DNA from 2 places in the Levilactobacillus parabrevis genome. Region 2 is predicted to be linked to the other one. Evidence: predicted binding sites of a transcription regulator. Region 2 holds the regulator's gene; the other holds the start of a gene.
What was found. Region 2 encodes Rex, which represses fermentation and respiration genes when NADH is low (regulators of the CRP and FNR family bind a similar motif). Its sites were predicted from a motif close to TTGTGAANTANTTCACAA; they were not measured.
Positions count from the first base shown of each region.

Region 1: a site for Rex is predicted at 1,108-1,125, ahead of ACEPSU_RS02905 (NAD(P) transhydrogenase subunit alpha). Genes of this name have one in related genera too.

Region 1 covers NZ_CP168688.1:598,527-601,948, reverse strand. The annotation lists gene ACEPSU_RS02905 (NAD(P) transhydrogenase subunit alpha) at 1-1,091, opposite strand, end outside; gene ACEPSU_RS02900 (Cof-type HAD-IIB family hydrolase) at 1,528-2,340, opposite strand; gene ACEPSU_RS02895 (FGGY-family carbohydrate kinase) at 2,453-3,422, opposite strand, start outside.
Region 2 covers NZ_CP168688.1:2,001,760-2,005,181, reverse strand. The annotation lists gene ACEPSU_RS09480 (ABC-F family ATP-binding cassette domain-containing protein) at 1-1,356, opposite strand, end outside; gene ACEPSU_RS09475 (redox-sensing transcriptional repressor Rex) at 1,745-2,383, shown strand; gene groES (co-chaperone GroES) at 3,410-3,422, shown strand, end outside.

The DNA of each region.
Region 1 (3,422 bases), 1.3 Mb from region 2:
CCGTCATAGGTTGCCAAGAGTTCACCAACCACTTCATCATCAATGTCAAAGACCAGCTTGCCATCCTCGTTTACATCATTTAAGACAGCTTGCACGTTCTTGGCATACATGTCAGAGGCGGAGGCTGGTAATTGACTAGCCATATCGCCAGCACCCACAATTTCAGCACCATTTGGCGTTGTGACCGTTTCACCCGGCTTTGATCCGGCAACGTTCCCGCCTAAGTCACTAGCGGCTAAATCCATAAATAACGTCCCGGTCTTGGCTTCGTCCACGGACTTCTGGGTAACCAGCAGTGGTGGCCGCCGCCCAGGCACTTGCGCGGTCGTAATGATCACGTTGTTTTGGGCGATGAATCCTTCCAATTCTGCTTGTTGTTGTGCAGTTTCTTCCTCGGTCAATTGCCGAGCATAGCCCCCTTCACCGGTGGCAGAAACGGAGGTCGTCAGGAAAGTTGCCCCCAACGATTCCACTTCACCCCGTGAAGCTGGCCGAATATCGTAACCGGAAACCATGGCCCCTAACCGTTTAGCGGTCCCAATGGCCTGTAGTCCGGCAACCCCGGTCCCTAAGACTAACACCTTAGCTGGCTTGGCAGTCCCGGCGGCGGTGATCATCATTGGAAAATACCGTGAGAAATGATCCGCGGCCATCAGGCCCACCTTATAACCAGCAACACTGGCTTGCGAACTCAAAACATCCATAGTTTGGGCCCGTGAGACCGTCCGTGGCAAGAGTTCAAACGCTAATGCAGTAATCTTCTTGGCGGCTAACTTCTTAACAAAGTCAATATCCGTCAATGGCGATAACAAACCAATCAGTGCTTGTCCAGCCTTCATCTGATCAATGGTTGCATCATCTGGTTGGTCAATCGTGGCGATTACAGTTGCTTGCGTAATCGCTTCTGCGCGGTCAACGACTTTGGCACCGGCCTCAGTGTAGACTGCATCCCGATAGAAGGACCGTTCCCCAGCACCTTGTTCAATCAGTACTTGGTAGTCATTCTTGACGAGCTTACGTACGACGTCCGGTGACAATGCGACCCGGTTTTCACCAGGCGCTTCTTTTAAAACCGAAATGGTAATTGCCATTCAACACATCCCCTTTTTGATAAGCTGTTCACAAGTTAACTATAAAGCATTTCAGGTCACAAAACAATGCTTTCAGCTCCATTTGTGCACAAGCGACAATTCTTTGTGCCACGCGGCAGTAAGTGCTCCCATGGTTCAATGAAATCACAAAACATTTTTCCATTTACGCACTGAATTTTCGAATCAATTAGTTAAGTGGATTTGATAACAAGTTTTAACATTCACAAGGAAAATTGACGACTTATTTTCAAATGTAACTTATTGGTCTAGTTCCCCAGCATTCTGCCAGCCGTTCCAAGCACACTGGCGTGGCCTCATTTCCACAAATCCAGTCAACGACCCTTCACACTGGTTTTCAGCCGGTATGACCCTTCATTCTATTCTGTGAGTCACCTTTTCAGTTGTATCACCACGGGTTTTCATTCGCACCCGCTTGCTAATTCAGAACCCAGCGATCAATTGCCTCGCTTACCCCAGATTCAAAGTTTGCGGTGGTGACATGCGTAGCCACTTTCTTAGCTTCTGCCGAGGCATTTTGTACGGCAACTGCACACCCGACTTGCTCAAGCATCGCCAGATCATTGGCATTGTCCCCAATTCCCATAATTTCTGCTGGCGAAATGCCCAAGCGCTGTCCTAGGGCTAACGTGGCCTGCCCCTTGTCAACACCAACGGAATTCACTTCCATGTAGCGATCCGATGAAAATGTACACGTCACCGGCTGCGTAACCTGTTGCTCTACCGCCGCCTTTGCTGCACGTCGGACTGCCAGGCTTGGACTCATCGCAATTACTTTCATGATTCGCCCCAATTGAAACTGCGAAAAGTCACCACGCATAGTTGTGGCCGATACGCCGCGCGTCTTCAGGTAAGCCAAGTCAGCCGCTACAGGATGATAAATTGCGAGTCCTCGCAACGTATACACGTGAATTGCCACGTCGAACTGCTGCAGAACTTTAAAGACCGCCGCAGCCACCTCGTAGGGCAGTTCACGGCTCAGCAGAACGTGATTTTCCCAATTTTCGACGATTGCGCCGCCATTGTATGAAATCACATACTGATTGGGCTGGTTCCACAGGTCAAGACGTCGCAAGAGCGGTTGGATGCTCAGAAAGCTACGCCCCGTATTCGGTACAAATTTGATTCCCATTTGAGTGGCCCGTTTGATTGCCGCAATGTTTGCCGCTGAAATGCTGCCATCTGCTCGAAGCAACGTTTCATCTAGATCACTCGTTATCATTCGGTACATCTTCATTTCCCCCAATCGAATGAAGAGTCCGAGAATAGTTCCCGAACTCCTCATTTAATCGTTCACGTTTACTCTCGAGCCTGCTCTCGTCAGAAATCGATCGTCTAACGTGTTAAGACTCCTCGATACCGGAAATCAACGACAGGGTGTGCATATCATCGCCCAAGTCATCATAGAGCTTTCGGTAAAGCTTGTAGTAGTCGTTATAGGTGGCATGCTGCTCAGCACGTGGTTCAATCTTATCGCCCAGAACTTGCCACTTCTGAACTTCATCAACCGTTAAGGTGTCCGTTGCTAAACCAGCCAACATCACATCACCCAGGTTAGCTTCCGCATCATCGACAGGTGTCCGGACGGCATAACCCGTCACGTCAGCAAACATTTGAACCCAGTCTGGCGAGTTCGTCACGCCACCGGCAATCACAATGTAATCACCCAAGTCGCGGCCCGTGCTTTCCATACTGTGCCGTAAAGCGTAGCAAACCGCTTCTTGGAAGGCGTGGAACAGATCTGCCTTCGTATGAACTAACGATAGTCCGAAGACCATGCCCTTTGCATCAGAATTCCAGACAGGCGCCCGTTCACCCATGAAGTATGGGAGAACTACTAATCCCCGACTACCAGCTGGCACATCTTTAGCTTCCGCGCCCAGAGTAACGTAGGCGTTCGGTCCACCTTGATTGTGAACAGCAACTTCAGCATCCCCAAAGTTATCGCGGAACCACTTCGTAATGGCCCCAGCTGTGGCTGATCCACTAAAGTTATAAACCAGTTCCCGTGATTTATAAGGATATGGCCAAACGATGAGTCCTTTACCCTTGATTGGTTTTTCACTGACAAGTGCGGCATTCATGGATGATCCAATGGCAGCTACGTACCGGCCGGGTTCAAAGACACCCATTCCGATGTTAGCAGCACCAACGTCGACACCCCCGGCGATGACCGGCGTTCCGGCATTCAATCCCAAGTCAGCGGCAACGTCCGCGGTCAACCGACCCGCAATCTCGGTCGCGTCAACGAACTTCTGTGGCATTTTGTTCATCGGGACACCCATTGCGTCCATCATTTCTTTAGACCAAGTG
Region 2 (3,422 bases):
TTCACCACCACTTAGGCTGTGAACGCTCTTGTCGACATCGCTCCCGGTGAAGAGAAAGCTACCAAGTATGGAGCGGATATCGCCCTCGGGGGTCGTGGGATGGTCGTCCCACAGCTCATGTAGCACGGACTTCTTGTCGTGCAGCGTGGCTTGATCCTGGTCGTAGTAACCGGTATCCACGCCGGTACCGAAGATGATCTGTCCCTGAATGGCTGGAATTCGACCGAGAATTGTCTTGAGCAGGGTGGACTTACCGATACCGTTGGGACCGACAATAGCAACGGCCTGATGTTTCTTGATATCTAAGGTAACGGGGGCCGCGAGAATCTGGCCATCGTAACCCACAGCACCGTTGACGACGTCCAGCACAACGTTACCGCTTTGGCGCTTCGGATGAAAACTGAAACGGGCAGCTTTTTCGTCGCCTTCTGGTCGGTCCATCTTATCCATCTTTTCTAATTGTTTGCGTCGGGCCTGAGCCCGTTTAGTGGTGGATGCCCGGACGATGTTCTTGTTGACGAAGTCTTCCAGTTTACCGATCTCGGCCTGTTGCTTGTCGTATTCCTTCCAAGCTAAGCGCAACCGTTCTGCCTTGGCAGCGATGTAGTGCGAGTAGTTACCGGGGTAGTGGTCGAGGCCACCATGAGCCATGTCGTAGACGTCGTTGACCACGTGATCGAGGAAGTACCGGTCATGGGAGACGACGAGGATGGCACCGGGATAACCTTGCAGGTAGCCTTCCAACCAGGTCAACGTTTCAACGTCCAAGTGGTTGGTGGGTTCGTCCAAGATCAAGAGGTCGGGACGTTCTAGTAGCAGTTTAGCCAGGGCCAATTGCGTCCGTTGGCCACCAGAAAGTTCATTAATTGGCTTATCATAGTAGCTTTCGTCAAACTCAAATCCGTGGAGCACACCACGAATTTCGGCTTGGTAGCCGTAGCCGTTTTGGTCGCTGAAATCTTGTTGGAGCTGATCGTAACTCGCCGAAACTTGTGCGAACCGTTCCTGATCGGCGGTCACGGTTGGGTCACTCATTTGCTGTTCCAATTCATGCATCCGGTTTTCCATGGCGATGAGCTTAGCAAAGACACTGAGCATTTCGTTCCAGACAGTCTTGGTTGACGCGAGACCGGCATTCTGAGCCTGATAGCCCAGGGTCAAGCCGCGTTTGGTCGTGATCTGACCGACATCTGGGGTGGTTTCACCAGCAATCATTTTTAATAGGGTTGATTTCCCTGCACCGTTGCGGCCGACGAGGGCCACCCGTCCGTGTTCAGGAACGTCCATACTGACGTTTTCGAATAGGACGGCGGCACCGAAGCGCCGGGTAACTTGTTGGACTTGTAAAAGAATCACGGTGAGCCAACCTCCTTTAGTGGTTTTTTGTGTTAGTTTTAGGGTTAAAGTTACGTTAGAAGTTGCCGCTGTTACGAATTGGCTAGCTTGCACGGCGTTAAATGCTGCCGCTTATCCGAAGCAAGTTGCCGTTATCCCTGTTGTCGGGTGAAAATGGTCCCAATGATAAGGGGAGATAGCGGACACTGATACCCACTATTTTAGCATATTCTCGAGAGAGACCGAAATTACGATTTAAATAGTGAAAAAAACTTGCAAATTCTTTCACAAGATGAACGGTTATGCTATAATCTATAAGAAAGTTGATTTCACAATCCAGACAATTATTTAAATAAGAGGCTATCGCTTGTGAACGATAGCCAGTTTCTTTGATTAGGAGGTCTCGTTTTTGACAGAACAAAAAATTCCCCGGGCGACCGCCAAGCGCTTGCCCATCTACTACCGTTACCTTAATATTTTACTTGATGCCGACAAAACCCGGGTGTCTTCGACTGAATTGTCCGAAGCCGTTAAGGTCGATTCCGCAACAATTCGTCGGGACTTCTCGTACTTTGGGGCCCTCGGTAAACGGGGCTATGGTTACGACGTTGAAAGTTTGATTAAGTTCTTTAAGAAGATTTTGAATCAGGACCGCTTAACGAGTGTTGCCCTGATTGGGGTCGGAAACTTAGGTCACGCCCTGTTGAACTTCAACTTCCATCAGGACAGCAACGTGCGAATCAGCGCCGCCTTTGACGTGAAGCAAGAGATTGCCAACACAATTCAAAGTGGGGTTCCCATCTATCCGATGACGGATCTACGGACGCAGTTGGAAGAACAACAGATTGAAGTGGCCATTTTGACCGTTCCATCCCAAGTGGCACAAGAGGTAACCGATGAAGCCGTGTCTGGCGGTGTCAAAGGTATCTTGAACTTCACACCACTGCGGATCACCGTGCCAAAGGGTGTCCGTGTCCAAAACGTGGACTTGACCAACGAGCTTCAAACGTTGATCTACTTCCTGGAACACTACAATAATTTAAGTTAATGGTTGAATCGCAGTCCTCATTTGGGGATTGCGATTTTTTTTGATTGTCCTTATCAATTTCGTCTGCGGTTGCCAGGGATTCCGTCACTGTGGGGGCCGCCTGCAGCCAAAGGGCGGGCTTCCAGCTCGGTTTGAAACCTCGCAAGGTTCATGCGAGTTTCCAAACACGTCCCACGCCGTAAGATCGGGAAAGAGCAAGCGCCCGATCTAACGCCGTCGTCACGGTTGGCGCCATCCCTGGTAGCCTCCGACTAAGGTAACTTCAGAACCATCATAGCCCCAAGTGGAGTGGATACTACCATAAGCTATAAGTCGACTAAGATTTTCTGGATTCTGAATAGGCTACTGAAGTTAGATAAGATCAATGATTAGTTTTGAGCGAAGCTAGGATGGGATTTTGCATTTTGAGAACAGAATGTCTAGACTGATCGGCTTACTATTGGGAAATCGTCAGTCTTTTCACTCGATTTGAAGCCTCGAAATTCACGAGTCTTCAGAGTTACCTGTGGTGTAAGCTGGTTCCAGAATAAATTGCCAGTTAACACCGCCCCCGCGGCTGGCTCAGTCAATTTTTAGGATAAAAGCGTATTTAGCCGGAGGAGGCCAGGGATGATGCCAGCCGTGACGGCGGTGTTAGTCCGGGCGCTTGGGCCTTCCCGGTCTTACAGTGCGGGACGTGTTTGGAAACTCACGCGAACTTCGCGAGGTTCTAAACCGAGCTGGAAGCCCGTTTCTTGGCTGGAAGCGGTCCCCACAGCGGCAGAATTCCTGGCAGTCGTAGGCGACAGTTCTCATCTAATGTGAAAAGACATCTAGACCGAAGCAACTGTTATCTGGAAAATGTAAAATTCGCTAAGCCTCTCAGCCACACCGGATAGCGCGTGGTGGGGGTGCTGAATCAAGGAATTTGTTTGTCAAATTCCTTGATTTTTAGAGGGAAAAACCATATATTAGATATTGTTGATTAGCACTTATGTTAGTCAAGTGCTAACAGTGCTAATAAGTAAGTTCATTGGAGGGATTCAAGTGTTAAAACCAT